DNA from 4 places in the Rahnella sp. CG8 genome. Region 1 is predicted to be linked to each of the others. Evidence: predicted binding sites of a transcription regulator. Region 1 holds the regulator's gene; each other region holds the start of a gene.
The links. Region 1 encodes PurR, which represses purine synthesis genes. Its sites were predicted from a motif close to CANGCAAACGTTTGCNTG; they were not measured.

Region 1 (5,599 bases):
GCAGGCGGGAAAGTGACCCGTGAAGCCGGCCCGGTCAAAGGCGGATCTACCATTATCGCGTTTGTAGAAGATCCGGACGGCTATAAAATCGAGCTGATCGAATCCAAACACGCAGGTCAGGGGCTGGGGAATTAATCTTCCCCGAACACTGACAGGGGCGCAATCGCGCCCTTTTTTATTGACCCATTTTTGCCACAACCCTGCAAGTGGCGGCAAAATTTGCCATAATGCGTGCTGAATTCGATGAAGATAAGAAACTAATGGCCGAGAATAGTGACATTAACGCCCTGAGAGGCCGTTTTCGTGGTTTTTATCCCGTGGTTATCGACGTAGAAACCGCCGGATTTAATGCCAAAACCGATGCGCTGCTGGAAATTGCAGCCATCACCCTGAAGATGGATGAGGACGGCTGGCTGCAAAGCGATGAGACCGTGCATTTCCACGTCGAGCCCTTTGAAGGCGCGATACTGGTGCCGGAAGCCCTGGCGTTTAACGGTATCGATCCGACCAATCCGTTACGCGGTGCAGTCAGTGAATATGAAGCCCTGCACGAGATTTTCAAAGTCATCCGTAAAGGGATGAAAGAGCAAAACTGTAACCGCGCGATCATCGTGGCGCACAACGCCAATTTTGATCACAGCTTCCTGATGGCAGCGGCTGAACGTGCCGGACTGAAACGTAATCCGTTCCACCCTTTTGCCACGTTTGATACCGCCGCATTAAGCGGGCTGGTGCTTGGGCAAACGGTGCTGGCAAAAGCCTGTATCAGCGCGGGCATCGTCTTTGACAGCAGCCAGGCACATTCTGCGTTGTATGACACCGAGCGCACAGCCGAGTTGTTCTGCGAGCTGGTCAACCGCTGGAAACGCTTAGGAGGCTGGCCTCTGGCGCTTTCAGACGAAGAAGTCGAAGACGAAACAGCATCGGAAGAAAATCAGCAATAACAACTTTTGCACCGAACTGAAGACAAAAAAAGAGCGACATCATGTCGCTCTTTTTACTTTCCGGCCGAAAAACCGTTAGTCTTCTGTCGTATTACTCTCTTCAGAAGATTTGTATTTCTCAGCGGTTTCTTTGATCAACTGCTGCAGTTCACCGCGCTGGAACATCTCAACCACGATGTCGCAGCCGCCAACCAGTTCACCGTCAACCCACAGTTGCGGGAACGTTGGCCAGTTAGCAAATTTTGGCATCTCAGCACGGATGTCCGGGTTCTGCAGGATATCCACGTAAGCGAAACGCTCGCCACAGGCTGAAAGCGCCTGAACAGCCTGAGCGGAGAAACCGCAGCTTGGCAGTTTTGGCGAACCTTTCATGTACAGCAGAATCGGGTTTTCAGAAACTTGCTTCTGAATTTTTTCAATTGTTGGAGTGGTCATTTCTTGCTTCCTCAAGCCGGTACAGGCTGTCACGATCATTACTCTTCACGCGCAGCATAAAGAGACGGTGCGCAATCACAATACCTTCTATTGTAACGATGGCAGCCATCAGATAAAAACGCCATTTTTTGTGGGGTCTTTCTCAATACTGGCATTTTGTTTAACAATCTTTAATGTGTGCGCTCAGGCTCACATCTTTAAACATTCATTGAGAATAACATTTTTGGCGTTCACCGATAACGCCAGATTTGCAAAATTCCATTCTTTAACTCAAATATTAACACCATGAAAAGTGGTTATTTTTTTGACTAAAAATGGCGGTTATTTCGACATAAAAAAAGCCATTAACTTTTTCTCACAATATGATCTAGAATCGAGTCAATTCGTGCTTTTTTGTCAGGTTCTTTTAGGCAATACTCTGACATCCCTGATGTTTAACCTACCACTCATGGTAACGAAGCTATGCGCTTACTGTTCACGCTTTTTGTGCTGCTCTTTACCCAGCTATTTCTGAATATGGCACATGCATCGCCGCAGACACGTGTTTCTGCCGATCAGCGTAAAAGCCATGTTAATCAGGCTGCACCTGAAGAACGGCGAAAGCGAAAAACGGTGGCCGCGAAAACCAGTAAAAAAACTAAAATCGCGCCAGTGACAGAACAAAAAATTCAGGACAAGAATTCGAAGAAGAAAGTTAAAAGTACCGAACTGGCTAAACGAAAGACCACGACGGAGAAAAGTGTCAAAACGACCCGGGCCGAAAGTAAAAAAGAAAAGACACTGAAGACCACGCGGGCCGAAAGCAAAACAGAGAAACACGCCAAAACCCGTTCACTCGCGAAAAACAGCACGGAAAGGGTCAGTAAAAAAGAAGCGTATGGCCGGCACCGTAAAGGTAAAAAGCCCGAAGAAGACAGCAAACCGATTACGCTAAGTGCAACGCATAAAAAACGCTATCAGCATGCCCAGCAAACGGCGATGACCAAACTGATGCATCAGGTAGGAAAACCATATCGCTGGGGCGGAACCTCGCCGAATACCGGTTTTGATTGCAGCGGCTTAGTCTATTACGCCTACAAAGATTTGATCCGTATTAAAATGCCACGCACAGCGAATGAAATGTATCACCTGCGCGATGCGGCTCCGGTCAAACGCGGCGAACTTGAAAGCGGTGATCTGGTGTTCTTCAGAATCAATAACCGCGGCGCTGCAGACCATGTTGGTGTTTACGTGGGGAACGGCAAGTTTATTCAGTCTCCAAGAACGGGCGAAGACATTAAAATCACCTCTCTCGGCGACGATTACTGGCAAGATCATTATGTGGGTGCACGCCGGGTAATGACGCCGAAAACGATCCGATAATAAACAATTCGTTAAGTCTGAAGTTTCGCTAATCAGCCATTGAATAGCATTTAACGAAGAGTTTCTGCAGGGAAGAGTATCGGCGGTAACGGCCACTGCGTAAAATTGAAAAGGGCGATTCCTGTAACAGGAATCGCCCTTTTTTATAGCGGTTCACTTACTGAATCAGTTCATCACCGCAGTGAAGCTGAAAGCGATAATCATAAGCAAAGCGCATACCGTGGTGATCAACGATAATTTCAGGTTGCTGTCCATCAAACCCCCCTTTCGGATCAAATTGTGGCATTTTTTAAGCCACACTAATTGTGTGCCAGCGCATTTTCGCATAATTAACATTTAAAATCTTGTGCTGAATGACAATGTATCCCTGAGAATTTTACTTCCACTTTCCTGCATTATAAGAGAAAATTGTCGGTTAACACGCCTGTGTGCCGGTTGATTTCACCCGAGAGCATTTCACGCCTCATTCTGAAGAATCCACCCAACGATTTCACTGCCCTTTTAGAAGCCAGCAGTGAGATCCACGCAAGCAAACGATTAACATAATGCTAACGTGCTGAAACACGTGAGTTCAGGAGTCATTGTTTACATGGCAACGATTAAAGATGTCGCAAAGCGCGCTGGCGTTTCCACTACAACCGTGTCGCACGTCATCAATAAAACACGTTTCGTCGCCGAAGAAACCAAAGAAGCGGTTCTCCTTGCAATCAAAGAGTTACATTACTCGCCGAGTGCTGTAGCCCGCAGTCTGAAGGTCAATAACACCAAAACGATCGGTCTGCTTGCCACCTCCAGCGAAGCGCCCTATTTTGCCGAAGTGATTGAAGCCGTAGAAAACAGCTGCTTCTCCAAAGGCTATACGCTGATTTTGTGTAACTCGCATAATAATCTGGAAAAACAACAAGCCTACCTGCAAATGCTGGCGCAAAAACGCGTCGATGGCTTGCTGGTGATGTGCGCGGAATATCCTGATGAGTTGCTCAATATGCTCGAGGAGCACCGTTCGATCCCAATGGTGGTCATGGACTGGGGCGAAGCGCGTAAGAACTTCACCGACAGCATTATTGATAATGCTTTCGAAGGGGGTTACATGGCCGGGCGTTATCTGATTGAACGCGGTCATCGTGATATTGGGGTGATCCCGGGCCAACTGGCACGTAATACCGGCGGTGGCCGCTTCCAGGGTTTTGTGAAAGCACTGACTGAAGCCAATATTCCGCTGCGTGACGAATGGGTGGTTCAGGGCGATTTCGAGCCGGAATCGGGCTATCAGGCGATGCATAAAATTCTGATGCAGAAGCACCGCCCGACTGCCGTATTCTGTGGTGGCGATGTGATGGCAATGGGCGCAATCTGTGCCGCAGACGAACTGGGCCTGCGCGTTCCTCAGGATATTTCCGTGATCGGTTACGACAATGTGCGTAACGCCCGTTACTTCTCCCCCGCGCTGACAACCGTGCATCAGCCGAAAGAACGTCTGGGTGAAATGGCCTTTACCATGTTGCTGGACAGAATTGTCAGTAAGCGTGAAGAGTCTCAGACCATTGAGGTGCATCCGAAACTGGTCGAACGCCGTTCCGTAGCCGATGGTCCGTACCGCGATTACCGCCGTTAACAGATATCGAACGCCTGCAGATGCAGGCGTTTTTTTCTAATCACGCAGCCATTCCTGATTCATGGTTTCTGTATCGCCCATATATTCCAGCAACCAGGCCAGCGAGGGTGACGGATTGCTTTGATCCCACGTCAGGCAACACGGGCTGTCGGGAAACGTATTTTCCAGCGTCAGCACCTGCAACTTTTTCTGTTCTATCCACGGCGTGACGCGATGAACCGGCATCATACCCACGCATAAGCCTTCGGTCAGGCATTCCAGCGCACAGGTCCAGTCTGGCACGACCAGCCGCCGCTGGTTATCAAGCGTCCATGTATCCCGCTTAGGCAATGTCCGGGAGGTGTCTTCCAGACAGAGTGCAGGATAAGGCCGCAACTCATCATCATTCAGCGCGCCGGATAACTGAGCCAGCAGATGTTGCGGGCTGACGACGCAATGCCAGTCCATAAATCCCATGTCACGAAAACTGAAGCCCCCGCCAACCGGTACCGCGCGTGTAGCACCGATCGCCACGTCTGCCCGCCCGTCAACCAGCGCATCCCAGACACCATTAAACACTTCTGAGTGAATAATGAGTTCGGTGTCCGCAAAATGGCGGTAGAAATCGAGCACCAGACGCCGTGTCCGTGCGGGTTTTACAATCCGGTCAACCGCCACACGTAATTCGCCGCGCCAGCCGTTCGCCACCTGCTGACACTGCCGGCGCGTGGCTATCATTTTTTTTGTCAGAATCCGCGCTTCATCGACAAAAACCTTTCCCGCAGGCGTCAGTACCACGTCACGATGGCGACGCTCAAACAACGGCACGGCCAGCCACTGCTCAAGCTGACGGACGGTATAGCTGATAGCAGAAGGCACGCGGTGCAAATCTTGCGCTGCCGCACTAAAACTACCTGTTCTTGCCACGGCATCTACCACTTCAAGGGCGTATTCTGACCACATAATTCAGCCTTCAATATTTTTGATAGCAGAGTGCAAATATTAGCGTTTCACAAGCCTGTTATCAAAGCGTTAAACTCCGCCTCCGGTATGTAATCTGCATCACATCATCTGCAATAAATAAATTAACGAGACGATAATGAAACCCTCCTTTGGATTTATGCTCTATCTTGCGGGACTGAGCATGCTGGGCTTTTTAGCCACTGATATGTATCTGCCTGCGTTCAGCGCCATGCAAACCAGTCTGACGACCAGCCCCGGGATGATCAGCGCAAGTCTGAGCATTTTCCTCGGCGGATTTGCT
Region 2 (5,599 bases), on a different contig from region 1:
GTACATTGCGCATTTCACCGGACTTCGTTTCCCGCCATTTTATTCCCTGGCTGCATATCGCCTTCGAAGGCCAGGCCTGCCCGAAGGCTGCTCTGCGCACCGACATTCTTGGCATGATGCTGGAAGACTGCGGCGCGTTATTACCCAAACCCCTGAGCGGACACGACCGCCAGCTGATGCTCATCTGCCTGCAATACTGTCTGTGGCAAAACAATGGCCCGACCGGCTTACGCTTCACCGAACAACAGCGTCGCTGGCTGCGCGAAAAGCCCGAATATCCTGCCGCCCGCGAACTGTTTATTCAGTTACAGGAACTCAGCAACGGCCGGCTGGATGAGTGCGAATGTGAGTTTTTCACCCTGATGTTACGCATGCTGAAAATCCACAGTTATCAGAGTTCCGGTTCGACGGAAGATCAGCGGCTGTTATTAGATATTGAAAATATGGTGGCGCGTTTTCAGGATATCGCCGGGATGAAATTCAGCAGTTACGAAGGGCTGGTCGGCCAGCTTTTCGCCCATCTGGGCCCGGCGATCGAACGCTGTCATTTTGGCATCGGCATCGACAATCTGATGCAGGAAGAAGTGAACCGCATGTATCCGCGTCTGGTGCGAACCACCCGCGAGGCGTTGCAGGGTTTCGAACACGAATATCTGATTACGCTTTCTGAGGATGAAATCGGGCTGGTGGCGATCACTTTCGGCGCGTGGCTGATGCAGGGTAATGCCTTGCAGGAAAAACAAATTTTGCTGCTGACGCACGACAATCCGCAGCTGGAAGAAGCGGTCGAGCAGCAAATTCGCGAAGCGACGCTGCTGCCGCTGAACATTAAATATCAGACGCTGGCGGATTTCTATAAATTTGGTGCGCCGAGTGGCGTAGCGCTGATTGTCACCCCTTACGCCACCCGCAGCACCGACGCCGACCCGCTGGTGATCCACACGCAACTACCGCTGGCCAAAGAGCAGCGTAAACGTATCCGCTCGCTGCTCGAAGCCCCCTAACGGGCTGACGTCACCGGCGCTGACGGCGTAACCACCGGACGCAGGAAAATCGCCGGCACCGCCAGCAGCGCCATCACCCAGAACAATCCGGCATGCAGATGTTCGAACAGGAAACCGGATACCATGGTCATCACGGCCACGCCGCCCCCCATCGCCAGTGCGGAATACACCGATTGCAGGCGGATCACCTGATCACGTGGTCGTGCGGCGATAAATCGCATGCCCGCCAGATGGCAAACCGTAAACGTGCCGCAGTGCAGAATCTGCATCACAATCAGCCACGGCAACGCGGTAAACGCGCCCATCATTCCCCAGCGCACCACGCCACACAAGGCCGAAAGCAGCAGCAGATCCCGCGCTGACCAGCGGCTGAACAGCTGTTTGCTAAAGGTAAAGACCAGCACTTCCGCCACGACGCCCAGCGACCACAAATAGCCGATGGTCGTGGAAGAATAGCCCACGTCCTGCCAGTAAATTGCACTGAAACCGTAATACGCCGCATGGGCGCCCTGCAACAGCGTCACACATAACAGGAAACGCCAGACTGGTTTTTCGCCAAGCAACGCTTTCCACGAAATACCCGGCGCACCGCTGGTACGCGGCTCTCCCACCGGCTTCACGCTCGGGCGCAGCAACATACCGAGCAACATCGCGGCCACGCCTGCGGTCAGTGTGTACAAAATCGCCTTATGACCGTAGACCTCAACCAGCTTGCCGGTCACCGCCGATCCAATCACGAAGGCAATGGAGCCCCAGACACGCACCTTGCCGTAATCCATATTGATCTGGCGTTGCAACGTGCCTGCCAGCGCATCGGTCAGCGGCACCAGCGGACCGAAAAACAGACTGAAACCGGCAATGTTGATCATCAGCCACGCCCAGCCGTTGCCAAACCAGAACCCGACGGCAAACGCCAGCGTAAGCAGCGCCAGAATACGCAAACCGGTGATGAGGTAAGACGGGTCTTTGATGGACGGAGAAATGATTAACGTGCCAAGAAAACGGGCGACCAGACCAGCACCCAGCAACAAGCCGATGCTTTCGGAGGAGATCCCCTCACCTTTAAGCCACAGGCCCCAGAAAGGAAGAAAAATACCGTAACTGAAAAAATAGGTGAAATAACTGAGTGCAAGCCAGCGCGTGGAACGCAATTCCATAAATCCTCCGGTGTGAGGCCAATACTTTGACAAAGCTCACAATCGCTAGCAATCCGCAGACGCTTTCATACTCCCGTAATGTCTGCCAGCTCACAAATTCTGATACATGCCCATAAAAAAACCCGCCGTAGCGGGTTTTAGCAGCTTAACGGCTTCGCAAATATTACGCGTAAACCGGGAAGCGTGCACAGATGTCGAGAACTTTCTGTTTAACGCGTTCGATCGTTGCTTCGTCGTTCACGTTGTCCAGCACGTCACAGATCCAGCCAGCCAGTTCGCGCACTTCAGCTTCTTTGAAACCACGACGGGTCACAGCCGGGGTACCGATACGCACACCAGAGGTCACAAACGGGCTCTTCGGATCGTTAGGTACGCTGTTTTTGTTCACAGTGATGTTAGCGCGACCCAGAGCGGCATCGGCTTCTTTACCGGTCAGATTCTTATCGACCAGATCCATCAGGAACAGGTGGTTGTGCGTACCGCCGGAAACCACTTTGTAGCCGCGTTCCAGAACTACAGCCACCATTGCCTGTGCGTTTTTAGCCACCTGCTGTTGGTAAGCTTTGAACTCAGGTTCCATCGCTTCTTTCAGTGCTACCGCTTTACCGGCAATCACGTGCATCAGCGGGCCGCCCTGACCACCCGGGAAGACAGCAGAGTTCAGTTTTTTGTAGAACTCTTCGTCGCCGCCTTTCGCCAGAATCAGACCGCCGCGTGGGCCAGCCAGCGTTTTGTGCGTGGTGGTGGTCACGATGTGTGCGTGTGGAACCGGGTTCGGGTAAACGCCCGCAGCAATCAGACCGGCAACGTGTGCCATGTCAACGAAGAAGTAAGCGCCAACGCTGTCGGCGATTTCACGCATTTTTGCCCAGTCAACGATACCGGAGAATGCAGAGAAGCCGCCGATGATCATTTTTGGTTTGTGCAGTTCGGCCTGACGTTTCACGTCTTCGTAATCGATGTCGCCGCTTTCGTCGATACCATAAGGCACCACGTTATACAGTTTACCGGAAAGGTTAACCGGTGAACCGTGCGTCAGGTGACCGCCATGGCCAAGGTTCATCCCCAGAATGGTGTCGCCCGGTTGCAGCAGTGCGGTATACACCGCGAAGTTTGCCTGTGAGCCGGAGTGCGGCTGAACGTTGGCGAAATCTGCACCGAACAATTCTTTTGCACGGTCGATAGCCAGTTGTTCAACGATGTCGACGTACTCACAGCCACCGTAATAACGTTTGCCCGGGTAGCCTTCTGCATATTTGTTGGTCAGTTGCGAACCCTGAGCCTGCATGACACGCGGGCTGGTATAGTTTTCTGACGCAATCAGCTCGATATGTTCTTCCTGACGAACAACTTCTTTTTCCATTGCTGCCCACAGCTCAGCATCATAATCGGCAATGTTCATTTCACGCTTTAACATCCGCATCTCCTGACTCAACAAACTAAAAATAAACGCCCCTTCCGGGTTCTGCGCCACAGTGTAAATGTTTAAGCGGCCTTCGGATAGGGTCAGTTTGAGGTTTTTAGGCAAACGATTGGCTCCAGATACAGCAAGGCTTTGATCTGCGAACATCTGTCCATAATCAAGGGATAAATATTCACCTGAACATGTACAAATTTCAGCTTTGTGACTCAGCCCCTGTCGGGAAAAGCCCTTACCCCTTTAGGGGGTGTTTACAGAAATAGTGGGTTTATATAAGATGCATTTAAAATACATGTTTAAATAAAATCATCACAGACAAGGTGTTCACCATGCTTGATTCAGCCACTATCGCCACCGTTAAATCCACTATTCCTTTGCTCGCTGCGACCGGTCCGAAACTGACCGCACACTTTTATGACCGTATGTTTGCGCATAATCCCGAACTGAAAGACATCTTCAATATGAGCAACCAGCGCAACGGCGATCAGCGTCAGGCGCTGTTTGATGCCATCTGCGCTTATGCCGCCAATATTGAAAATCTGGCGGCGCTGCTGCCTGCAGTGGAACGCATCGCGCAAAAACACACCAGCTTCACCATCCAGCCTGAACAATACAATATTGTCGGCGCTCACCTGCTGGCAACGCTGGATGAAATGTTCAGTCCGGGTCAGGAAGTGCTGGATGCATGGGGCAAAGCCTATGGCGTGCTGGCGAATGTGTTTATTAACCGTGAAACCGAGATTTATCAGGACAGCGCAGAAAAAACGGGTGGCTGGCGCGGCACGCGTGAATTCCGCATCGCCGAAAAACAACCGCAGAGTGAGCTGATTACCTCTTTCCTGCTGGAACCTGTCGACGGTAAACCGGTGGCCGACTTCCAGCCAGGGCAATATCTGGCGGTATATATCCGCGATGCCTCACTGGAAAATCAGGAAATCCGCCAGTATTCCCTGACCCAGGCACCGAACGGCAAAACCTACCGCATCGCGGTAAAACGCGAAGGGCAAGGTGCCGTATCCAACTTCCTGCATAATTTTGCGCAGCCGGGCGACATCATTCATCTTGCTGCCCCGCACGGTGATTTCTTTATGGATATCAGCGATACCACGCCGGTGGCGCTGATTTCTGCAGGTGTTGGTCAGACGCCGATGTTGGGTATGCTCAATACGCTGGCAGAACGCGGACATCATGCGCCGGTACAATGGCTGCACGCGGCTGAAAACGGTGCCGTGCACGCATTTGCCGGTGAAGTGACAAGCGCGCAGAAAAACCTGCCGCAACTGGAAAGCCATGTCTGGTATAACCGGCCACAGGCGAATGATTTACCCGGTGAAGATTTTCAGTATGAAGGGCTGATGGATCTGAGCAAAGTCAGCGCACAGCTGAGCGATCCGGCGATGCATTTCTACCTGTGCGGTCCGGTCGGCTTTATGCAGTTTGCAGCGAAACAACTGCTGGCGATGAACATCAGCGAAGCCAACATTCATTACGAATGTTTCGGTCCGCACAAAGTCCTTTAATCCCTGCACGAAAAGAAAAGGCTGACACAGAATGTCAGCCTTTTTTATTGCTGTTCAGTACAGATTAATGACGACGTCGGCGACGTACAAAGAACAGCGCAATCAGCAGGATAACCACAAGTCCCGCAATGCCCATGCCCCAGTGCGCCAGTTCAAGCAACGGCGAAGGTTTGCCACCTGCACGCAATTCTTTCACGCGGTCAGATGTCACTTTCGCCTGATCGTTACCAAACTGCCGCAACAACTGATTGCTCAGCGTAGCGACCTGCGTATCCGACAGTAAATGCTCAAACGCTGGCATCGCGACATCTTTGCTTTCCGGCCCGCGCTGCACGCCATGCAGAATCGCCATCACCAGGTTGTCGCTGTTCAGGTGCCCGAGCGCTGTATTATTGATCAGCGACGGCAGGCCACCGTCCTTGCTGCCACGGCCGTCGGGCTGATGGCAACTGGCACAATAGCCATCATAAACCTGCCAGCCACTCATTTTATCGGCAT
Region 3 (5,599 bases), on a different contig from region 1:
TTGCACCGACTAAACCGGCAATTCCGAGGATTTCCCCTTTGTGTAAATCAAAGGAAATATCACGAATGGAAGGCTGGCGCAGCGAGGTCAGATTACGGACTTCGAGGATAACTTCACCCGGTACGTTCTGGCGGTCAGGGAAACGCTGGCTCAGTGAGCGGCCGACCATCATGGAAATGATTTTATCCATGTCCAGGCCTTCCAGCGGCTGAGTAATAATCCACTGACCGTCGCGCAGAATGGTTATCTCATCGCACAGCTGGAAGATTTCTTCCATCTTATGCGAGATATACACAATGCCGCAGCCACGATCTTTCAGCTTACGGATGATGGTGAACAGATGGTTCACTTCCTTTTCCGTCAGCGAGGACGTCGGTTCGTCCATAATGACGATTTTTGCATTGTAGGAAAACGCCTTAGCGATTTCGATCATCTGCATCTGCGAAACGGACAACTTACCGACCTTGTCGCGCGGGTCGATATCAATATCCAGTTCGTCGAAAATCGCCTTGGTGTCTTTGTACATTTTGTCCTGATCGACAAATAGTCCTTTGGTCGGATAACGTCCCAGCCACATGTTGTCCATGACCGTACGTTGCAACACCAGGTTTAATTCCTGATGGACCATCGACACGCCTTGTTCCAGCGCTTCTTTCGAACTTTTAAAATTAACTTCCTGTCCCTGAAAAAGAATGGTACCGGAATCTTTGCTGTATATCCCGAAAAGGCATTTTAATAATGTGGATTTACCTGCGCCATTTTCACCCATCAGGGCGTGAATAGAATGAGGACGCACTTTTAAATTCACATTATCTAACGCCCTGACGCCAGGAAATGATTTATTGATACCACTCATTTCCAGAAGGAATTCGTCCGGTTTTGATGTTGTGTCAGATAACGTATTATCGGCCATAGTTATACCTGGCTAAAGATAAAAATAAACGGGTGTATTAATACCTGATGTCAGCCCTGCGTATGGCCGGTATACGCACCACACGCAGAGCGACATGACGTCCTGTCAGATAAGCATTAACGTCTAATCATACTTAGTCTTTATTTACGGCTTAACCGCAATTATTTTTGCCACTGCTTAGCTTTGTTTTTTATTGCTGTCTGTCGTTACTGCTGCCGTTGCATTCTTATTTCACGAAGGAAGACAGATTGTCTTTATCCACGGCGACATAAGGAATACGCACGACTTTGTTTTCGATTTTCCAGTTAGTCCCTTCGGCCGCTGGTTTACCGTCAGCCAGATTTCTCGCCAGATCAAACGTGGCTTTCGCCTGGTTGTTTGCATCGTTCAACACGGTACCGGCCATTGCGCCAGATTTCACCAGTGCCAGCGCTTCTGACAGGGCATCCACACCAAATACCGGAATGCTGGTTTTGTTATGGGATTTCAGCGCTTCTACAGCACCCATTGCCATCGCATCGTTGTTGGCGATAACCACTTCGATTTTGTTAGCGTTAGGACCGGATAACCACGCATCCATCTTGTCTTTCGCCTGTGCGGTATCCCACATGGCGGTATCAAGCTGCAGTTGTTGAGTTTTCAGGCCTTCTTTGCCATTCAGGGTGCTGATGACGTACTTAGTACGCGCTTCAGCGTCCGGATGGCCCGGCTCGCCTTTGATCAGCACGTATTGGATCACGCCGTCTTTGTTCAGATCCCAGGCCGGGTTAGCTTTCCAGTGTTTAGCAATCAGCTCACCCTGGATCACGCCGGATTCTTTAGAATCAGTCCCGACATAATAGGCTTTGTCGTAGCTGTCTAAATCTTTACGGGAAGGTTCTTTGTTATAGAAAACGACAGGAATGCCAGCACCGCGGGCTTTTTCAATGATGACCGGGGCAGCAGCCGGGTCAACCAGGTTAATGGCCAACGCTTTAACACCCTTCGCCAGCATAACGTCAACCTGGTCGTTCTGGGTAGACTGGCTGTTTTGCGAGTCATTCATCAGCAGTTGCACATCTGGAGTGGCTTTCGCATCTTTCTCAATGGCTTTACGAACTTCGGACATGAAGTTGTCGTCATATTTGTAGATGGTGACACCGATTTTAGTATCAGCAGCATGTGCGGCAAAACCAAACATCATGCTTGCAGCCAGAGTCGCCAGGGTGAAGACCTTCTTATTCATTTGTATCTCCGGTTATGTAGGGTGTTACAGAATTTGGCACCGGAAATCCCTGCGGGAGCAGTACAGCTCCACGTCACGATTGTGGGTGCCTGCCATCCTTGACTTATAACGTCCTGACTCGCTGTGAAACAAGTCCGGCAAACCGGACCCAAATTGAATCATATTGAAAACGAATGAATCATAATGCGCCCGATGTTAATAAACTGTGAAAGTTCTCACAGATTGAAAACGGTTACATCGCGTTATTTGATCAATAAGTGACGGGTGCCACATTTTGCCAGGGAGCTACCGAGTGGCGTCTGACCAGCGTAGGCATGAAGCAATGCGAAACGCCCGTAGCTAACTGTTCTGCCGCACCTTTTAAAGCCAGTTCAGTGGCAAGCGTCGCCATGGAAACGATCGGATAACGCACGGTGGTCATTTTCGGGCTGGTATAGCGGGCAATCGGAATGTCATCAAAACCGATCAGCGAAAAGTCATCGGGAATGTTAATTCCGTTTTCTTTCAACACGGCCATCGCCCCCGCAGCCATCGAATCGTTGTAGGTGAACACCGCGCTGAGGTGCAGATTACGCCCGAGCAGTTCCACCATTGCCGCTTCTCCACCCTGCAAATCCGGCGAACTTTGCGCCCGCCATGCGGCAGGGGGCGCGTCACCGCTCTGATTTGCCTGCATCATTGCCTGTGAGTAACCCTGATAACGCTGTAAATCATCTTCGATGCCATGACTTGAACCGATATAACCAATGCGCTGGTGCCCCTGAGACAGCAACAGGCGGGTTGCCATTTCCGCGCCACTGACGTTGTTAAGCCAGACACAGCGGTGCTCGTAGCCCGGAATGACACGGTTAATCAGCACCATGCCCGACACCTGATCCATAAATCGCGAAAGCTCGTCATCCCCCAGCGCCTTGGAATGCACAATGAGTGCGTTACAGCGCTGACGAATCAGGACTTCAATGGCGTACCTTTCTTTTTCAGCAATATGATAGCTGTTGCCTATCAGGACGTATTTCTGATGCTGCTGCGCGACGGTATCAACGGCTTTCACCAGCGCGCCAAAGAACGGGTCTGAAACATCCATCACCACCACGCCGATGGTATCGCTGCTTTGCGTCGCCAGTGCCTGCGCATTGGCATTGGGCCGGTATCCCAGCGTGGCGACGGCCTGTAACACCTGCTCGCGCGCTTCTTTGCTGGCAATAGACGGATTGTTCAGAACACGTGACACGGTGGCGACAGAAACCCCCGCCAGCCGGGCGACATCACGAATTGTGACCATGCGTCGCTCCGTGATCAGTCAGGGAATGGTACGGAGGAATACGGAAATTTTTGACCCAGGAGGTAAAGAAACCAGACAAAGAGAAGCGAGGTGAAGTGCGCATGGCGTTTCCTTTTTTAGTGTAGTGGTCATCGGAGAGGCACGACCGCTATCCTAAACATTTTGCGAAAACGCCTGCGTGAATCTCGTCACAGGAAAGAAAACGTTTACATACAAATATGCAACCTTCATCCCAAATCCATCATTTAGGATGATATATCAACGTCAGGTTCAGGCAGCTTTTAGTTCTTCACCCGCTGCTTTCGCCGTCAGTTGACGCCAGAGCCACTCCACCGGCCCCTGGCGGAAATGACGCAGCCACAGCAATGTCACCAGCACATTGCACGCCCAGACCAGCGGCACCAGTGCGACCAGTTGCAGGCGGTCGAAGTGCTGATAGAAGCCGAAAACATTGAAGAAGGTGATGCAGATGAGCGTCTGTAACAGGTAATTGGTCAGTGCCATGCGGCCAGTCTGCGAAATCCAGTGCGTGACGCGCCAGCGGGAAATCAGCGGCCAGAAGCCGTAACACAGCGCCAGATAGCTCACCGCCTGCATCAGCGAGCCAATTTCACGCGGCACCTGCAACAGAAAACCGCTCCAGCGGTAGTCCCAGCCGGTGCGGTATTGCAGATAAATCGCCGGGATCTGAATCAGCAATGAAAGCGGTAACAGTACGGCGGCGACCTTGCGGTAATGCGAGACGCGAAACGCACCTTTGAGCCATCCGCTGCGCATCAGGCCGGAGCCAATCAGCATGGCGCCCGCCAGTTCCCAGCCGTATTGCGCGCCAATCGCCAGCAAACTGGATGACAGTAAATCGAGCCGGTTGCGGATAGCTTCCCAACCCCCTTTCAGCCGCCAGTATTGTTCATACTGAATTTCCGCCGGTCCCGGAAGCCAGAAACTACCGGGCTTTGGCGAGGTAATAAATCCCAGCATCGCCAGCACGGCCACACCGATCAGATACAAAATGATGCCCGTTGAAATCAGCGACTGACTGCTGCGCCCTTCCCGCACCATCCTCCAGCACACCAGACCAATCAGCCCGTATGACAGCAAAATATCACCGTCCCACATCAGGGTGGCATGAAGAAAACCGCACAGTAATAAAATCGACAGCCGGGCCTGGATCCAGTGTTTGCCGCGCGGCAGCAATAAAAACAGACCGCCGCCGAACAGCATGGCGAACATCATCAGGAATTTGCCTTGCGCCAGCGCGTCGAGCACCGCCCAGGTCCAGGTATCAGAAGCTGAAGGCGTTCCGGCAAATGCCGGATTCAGGTAAGCGGCTTTCGGTAAACCGAAGGCGCTGATATTGAGCAGAAGAATGCCAAAAATGGCGAGACCACGGGCAAAGTCGAGCGTGGCAATACGTGAGCGCACCCTGACATTCCTTTTGAAGATTATTGAGATATTTAAGAATAAGGGAAGAAAATCAGGGTGGCTACCATCCAAGTAAATGAAGTTGCAGCATGGCAGCCAGCGAGAAGAGCCCGATGAGCTGACTGATGTCAGTGATTCGGGTCTCCGAACGCAGCGAACACCGCTGCGGCTTTAGTTACGACGGATGGCGGACGGTTCTTAAAAATTCTTGTCGCGTATTCTGGCTGGATTTGAAAAGACCACCGAGCGAAGTCGTCGTCGTTGCGCTGGTCGCGTCACGCACACCACGCGCTTTCACGCAGTAATGCACCGCATCAATGGAAACCGCGACATTGGTGGTGCCGAGCAGAGTTTGCAGGGCAACCAGTATCTGCTGGGTCAGACGCTCCTGAACCTGCGGGCGCTGTGAGAAGAACTGCACGATGCGGTTGATTTTCGACAGGCCGATTACGGTGTCTTTCGGGATATACGCCACGGTCGCTTTGCCGTCGATGGTCACGAAATGGTGTTCGCAGGTGCTGGTCAGGGTGATATCGCGCACGGTGACCATTTCATCCACTTTCATCTTATTTTCGATGACGGTGATTTTCGGGAAGTTGGCGTAATCAAGTCCGGAGAAAATTTCATCCACATACATCTTGGCGATGCGGTGCGGCGTTTCCGCCAGACTGTCATCGGAAAGATCCAGATTGAGAAGCTGCATGATGCCGGTCATATGTTCCTGGATCCGCTGCTTGCGCGTTTCATTGTCGAT
Region 4 (5,599 bases), on a different contig from region 1:
CCATTTCATCCGGCATATCACGCTGATAAACGAAACGTACCGGTTCGGCGGTCAGACGCTGTTTCAGGCTTGATGACATCAGCTCAAGCAGGCTCGATTCCATTTCCGTGACCAGATCATATTCGGCGTCACGGGTCATTTTCATGGAGTACGCGTTCAGTGCATCGTAATCGAAGAAGCCTTTGAAAATATCATCCAGACAATAACGCAGGATGTTATCCAGCAGGATCATCGGCTTACGACGGCGTGGTGCTTCCGGCGGCAGGTTAACGAAACGCGGCACTTTATCGGACGGGATTTCCAGCAGCGCGTAATGGATCTCTTCGCCACGGATAATTTCCACTGCCAGATAGGTGTAATCGTCTTTGAGGAATTGCACCAGATTGGTATCGTGGTTAATCAGAATCGGTGTGATGTACTGGCGCAGCTGATGTTTGAAGTACTGACGCAGCCAGGCTTGCTGGTTTTCAGAAACCTGGCGTTCGTTAATCAGGAAGATCTGATTACGCGCCATTTCCAGAAGCAAATCGTTGTAAAGACTGTCGAATTCCTGATCAATGCGCAGCACCTTCGCCTGAATTTTTTTCAGCAAATGACGGGACGCGCCCAGAAAACCTTGTTCTTCACTGATGAGGATCCGTCGTTTTAAATCGGCAAAACGGACTTTATAAAACTCATCCAGGTTATTGGAGTAGATCCCTAAAAAACGCATCCGTTCGATCAGGGGATTGCTTTTGTCAGCCGCTTCCTGCAACACGCGCTCATTGAAGGACAGCCAGCTTAGTTCTTTCTCGATATAAAGCTTTTCCTGACCCATTTTCACTCCGTTCATTTAGCTTGCAACCTGGCCCATACAGGCAAATTTGCCTGAAAACACCGCAATGTAGCTCAACATATTCTTCGTGTTGCCCGCCTTTTAAGCGGCCAGCGCAGCAGGAAGTCATCTGTGAGAGGGGCCTAGTGTCTACTATCAATATTGCGAAAGATTGACAGGAAAGTCCAACATAACAACGGATGATTTCAGGAGAGTCTTTAACGGGGAGTCAAAAGAGAGAAAAGTGTTACCGATGAAAGACATTTGCATCCTTCACCGGTCATTATTTTACGGATTTATGTCGCGGTGGAATTAAACCGCGCTGGCGCCAATCAGGGATTCCGGTTTGACCTGAACAGGCTTGGTTTTGTATTTCGCCAGAAACTGCGGCTGGAAAATACACATGCGGATGGCGCTGCGATATTCGCCGTTCACAAAGAATTCCTGTTTCAGTTCACCTTCAAGCTCGAAGCCTAATTTGCTGTAAATGTGGATCGCCTTTTTATTTTCTTTATCCACGATTAAATACAGTTTGTAGAGGTTAAGAACGGAGAAGGCATAATCCATCGCCAGACGGACAGCGTCACCGGCAAAGCCTTTGCCCTGATGCTGCGGGTCGATGATGATCTGAAATTCCGCGCGGCGGTGAATATGATTAATTTCCACCAGCTCGACCAGGCCGACCGGTCCGCTTTCGTATTCAATAATAAAGCGGCGTTCGCTTTGGTCATGGATATGCTTGTGATACAAGTCGGTCAGTTCGACGAAAGCCTCGTAAGGTTCTTCAAACCAGTAACGCATGATGCTGGCGTTATTATCAAGACGATGAACAAACGACAGGTCGTCCTTTTCCAGTGGACGTAATCTGACGCTGTTATGGCTAAACATGGGGTGTTCCTCAACTATAAAAGCCGTTTTATGAGGGTAACCTTCGTAAATATGAAATCGGAAACAACCGTGTTTCCGATGAAGGTCGGCGCACAAACGACGTTTAAACGTGCGCCGGGATGTGCATTATATCGGACGAAATGTAAACAAATGTCAAATGACGGAAAATAAAAAACCGGCGCATGGCCGGTTTATAGTGAAATCATGATGCAGTGGTAGATTAATCTTCTGCATATCCGCGTTCAGAAAGCGGATTGTTATCCAGCAGCGCCTGACCCTTTTGCAGCGACAAACGTCCGTCAACGAACCAGCTGACGACCAGCGGATAAATGCTGTGTTCCTGCGTTTGTATGCGGGCAATCAGCTCTTCTTCTGTATCGTCAGCAAACACCGGGACTTTGGCCTGTAAAATCACCGGACCGCCATCGAGTTCTTCAGTCACAAAATGCACGGACGTACCGTGTTCCGCATCCTGATTTTCAATGGCCTGACGGTGGGTGTGCAGACCCGGATATTTTGGCAGCAGGGAAGGGTGGATGTTGATCATGCGTCCGGCAAAGCGCTGGACGAATTCAGCGGTCAGAATACGCATATAACCGGCAAGTACCACCAGATCAGGCTGGAAAGTGTCAATGGCATCCGCCAGTGCAACGTCAAATTCCGCCCGGTCCCGGTAAGCCTTAACATCCAGTGCATGCGCGGGAATACCGGCTAAACGGGCTCTTTCAAGCCCGTATGCAGCTGCTTTATTGCTGAAGACCGCACTGAGTGTTGCGTTAATTCGTCCCTGCTGGCAGGCATCAATCAGGGCCTGTAGATTGCTCCCCTCGCCCGATACCAGCACCACAATCCTTTTCATTTTGCTACCCGTCTTCAGTCAGTTGATTTACTGGTTTTATTCAATAACCACGCGTTCAGCGGAGTCAGAGGCTTTAATGTAGCCAATTTTCCACGCTTTTTCGCCATTATCGTTCAGTAATGCAATCGCCTGATCGGCCAGTTCTGCCGGAAGTGCCACCAGCATGCCCACACCACAGTTAAAGGTGCGGTACATTTCGTGACGGCTGACATTACCGGCGGTTTGCAGCCAGGTGAAGACATCCGGCCACTGCCAGCTTGATTCGTCGATAATCACCTGCGTGTTGTCCGGCAATACACGTGGGATATTTTCCCAGAAGCCGCCACCGGTCAGATGGACGATGCCGTGAACATCCACGTTTTCGATCAGGTTCAGAATCGATTTCACGTAAATTTTGGTTGGTGCGAGCAGGTGATCGGCCAGCGGTTTGCCTGCCAGATCGGTGGTTTCCGGGTCAGTCTTACTGACTTCCAGAATTTTGCGCACCAGAGAATAACCGTTGGAATGCGGGCCACTGGCGGCCAGGCCGATCAGCACATCCCCGTCAGCCACTTTGCTGCCGTCGATGATTTCTGATTTTTCCACCACACCCACGCAGAAGCCTGCCACGTCGTAATCTTCGCCGTGATACATGCCCGGCATTTCAGCGGTTTCACCACCGACTAACGCACAGCCAGACTGTTTACAGCCTTCTGCGATACCGGTGATTACGCTGGCGGCAGTATCGACGTCCAGTTTGCCGGTGGCGTAATAGTCGAGGAAGAACAGCGGTTCAGCGCCCTGAACGATTAAATCGTTGACGCACATCGCGACCAGATCGATACCGATAGTATCATGGCGTTTCAAATCCATCGCCAGACGCAGCTTGGTGCCAACGCCGTCGGTACCCGAAACCAGTACGGGTTCACGATATTTTTGCGGCAGCGCGCAGAGGGCACCAAAACCGCCCAGTCCACCCATCACTTCAGGGCGGCGAGTCTGTTTTACTACACCTTTAATGCGGTCTACCAATGCGTTACCGGCATCGATATCTACGCCTGCGTCTTTATAGCTGAGAGAGGTTTTGTCGGTCACTGCGAAGTCCCCACGGCGGTTTGGGTTGGTGGTTGAAGAATAAAGCGGGGCAATTCTAACAGTGGAAGCAAACGTTTGCGAGCGCCTTATTCGATGATGAGTTTTAGGCTGTCTATACTCTAACCGGGTTACTGATGATCCAGATCAGGCTATTTGGTATGGCGTTCAAAAAAAATGGCGTTATAATCTCGCGATTTTTTTTTGCAGCTCAACCACCTTAGGAGAATAAATAATGAAGATCGTCGAGGTGAAACACCCGCTGGTGAAACACAAGCTGGGCCTGATGCGTGAAAACGACATCAGCACGAAACGTTTTCGCGAACTGGCTTCTGAGGTGGGAAGTCTGCTGACGTATGAAGCGACTGCTGATTTAGAAACTGAAAAAGTGACGATCGAAGGCTGGAATGGCCCGGTTGAAATCGATCAGATTAAAGGCAAGAAAATTACCGTAGTGCCTATCCTGCGTGCCGGTCTGGGCATGATGGAAGGCGTACTGGAACACGTTCCGAGTGCGCGTATCAGTGTGGTCGGCGTGTACCGTGATGAAGAAACCCTCAAGCCTGTGCCGTATTTTCAGAAACTGGTTTCTAACATTGAAGAACGTCTGGCACTGGTGGTTGATCCGATGCTGGCGACGGGGGGGTCTATGATTGCCACCATCGACCTGCTGAAAAAAGCCGGCTGCCAGAGCATTAAAGTGCTGGTGCTGGTTGCCGCGCCTGAAGGGATCGCCGCTCTCGAAGCCGCACACCCGGACGTTGAGTTGTACACCGCCTCGGTGGATCAGGGACTCAACGATAAAGGCTACATCATCCCGGGGCTCGGCGATGCGGGCGACAAGATATTTGGTACGAAATAAATAAGCGTTTAGCCGACTAATCAGTCGGCTTTTTTTTGCTCGTCATATACAACATCACACCATTGAGAGGATCACATTCATGACCCGTCGTGTCATCGGGGTAAGCGAACGTCCGCCATTGCTGCAGACGATTCCCCTGAGTTTCCAGCATCTGTTTGCCATGTTTGGTGCCACCGTCCTGGTGCCCATTCTGTTTAAGATCAACCCGGCAACGGTGCTGCTGTTCAATGGCATAGGGACTTTGCTGTATTTATTTGTCTGTAAAGGGAAAATACCGGCTTACCTTGGCTCGAGCTTCGCGTTTATTTCCCCGGTGCTGTTGCTGTTACCGATGGGGTATGAGGTGGCGCTCGGTGGTTTTATTGCCTGCGGGCTGTTGTTCTGCCTGGTGGCGCTGATTGTTAAGAAAGCCGGAATTGGCTGGATTAACGTGATATTCCCGCCTGCGGCGATGGGCGCAATCGTTGCCGTCATCGGACTGGAACTGGCGGGCGTGGCGGCGAATATGGCGGGTCTGTTACCTGCCGAGGGCGCGGCGGTGGATTCCACCACCATTACCATTTCGCTGGTGACACTGTCTGTGACCATTCTGGGGTCCGTGCTGTTCCGTGGTTTCCTGGCGATTATCCCGATCCTGATCGGCGTGCTGGTGGGTTATGCACTGTCGTTCTTTATGGGGGTGGTGGATGTCTCAACGATCGAGAATGCGCACTGGTTCGCGCTGCCAACCTTCTATACGCCACGTTTTGAATGGGTCGCCATCCTCACGATCCTGCCTGCGGCGCTGGTGGTTATTGCCGAACACGTCGGGCATCTGGTTGTGACGGCAAACATTGTGAAGAAAGATTTACTGCGTGATCCGGGCCTGCACCGTTCGATGCTGGCAAACGGTTTGTCGACCGTGTTGTCCGGTTTCTTCGGCTCAACGCCAAATACCACGTACGGTGAAAACATCGGCGTCATGGCCATCACCAAGGTATACAGCACCTGGGTTATTGGCGGCGCGGCCATTCTGGCTATTCTGCTTTCCTGTATCGGCAAACTGGCGGCAGCCATCCAGGCTGTGCCGGTACCGGTGATGGGCGGCGTTTCATTGCTGCTTTAT

Region 2: a site for PurR is predicted at 3,683-3,700, ahead of glyA (serine hydroxymethyltransferase). Genes of this name have one in related genera too.
Region 3: a site for PurR is predicted at 3,584-3,601, ahead of galS (HTH-type transcriptional regulator GalS). Genes of this name have one in related genera too.
Region 4: a site for PurR is predicted at 3,700-3,717, ahead of purM (phosphoribosylformylglycinamidine cyclo-ligase). Genes of this name have one in related genera too.

What each region holds. Positions count from the first base shown of each region.
Region 1 is NZ_JABAED010000023.1:65,934-71,532, reverse strand. It holds gene gloA (lactoylglutathione lyase) at 1-135, shown strand, start outside; gene rnt (ribonuclease T) at 228-944, shown strand; gene HGO41_RS19445 (Grx4 family monothiol glutaredoxin) at 1,020-1,379, opposite strand; gene HGO41_RS19440 (C40 family peptidase) at 1,842-2,741, shown strand; gene cydH (cytochrome bd-I oxidase subunit CydH) at 2,907-2,996, opposite strand; gene purR (HTH-type transcriptional repressor PurR) at 3,331-4,356, shown strand; gene punR (DNA-binding transcriptional activator PunR) at 4,393-5,298, opposite strand; gene punC (purine nucleoside transporter PunC) at 5,435-5,599, shown strand, end outside.
Region 2 is NZ_JABAED010000001.1:130,350-135,948, reverse strand. It holds gene csiE (stationary phase inducible protein CsiE) at 1-1,004, shown strand, start outside; gene HGO41_RS00680 (3-phenylpropionate MFS transporter) at 1,001-2,161, opposite strand; gene glyA (serine hydroxymethyltransferase) at 2,325-3,578, opposite strand; gene hmpA (NO-inducible flavohemoprotein) at 3,911-5,101, shown strand; gene HGO41_RS00665 (c-type cytochrome) at 5,166-5,599, opposite strand, start outside.
Region 3 is NZ_JABAED010000002.1:205,773-211,371, forward strand. It holds gene mglA (galactose/methyl galactoside ABC transporter ATP-binding protein MglA) at 1-913, opposite strand, end outside; gene mglB (galactose/glucose ABC transporter substrate-binding protein MglB) at 1,140-2,138, opposite strand; gene galS (HTH-type transcriptional regulator GalS) at 2,389-3,420, opposite strand; gene yeiB (DUF418 domain-containing protein YeiB) at 3,691-4,845, opposite strand; gene folE (GTP cyclohydrolase I FolE) at 5,021-5,599, opposite strand, start outside.
Region 4 is NZ_JABAED010000004.1:183,954-189,552, forward strand. It holds gene ppk1 (polyphosphate kinase 1) at 1-817, opposite strand, end outside; gene speG (spermidine N1-acetyltransferase) at 1,127-1,702, opposite strand; gene purN (phosphoribosylglycinamide formyltransferase) at 1,923-2,561, opposite strand; gene purM (phosphoribosylformylglycinamidine cyclo-ligase) at 2,598-3,635, opposite strand; gene upp (uracil phosphoribosyltransferase) at 3,868-4,494, shown strand; gene uraA (uracil permease) at 4,574-5,599, shown strand, end outside.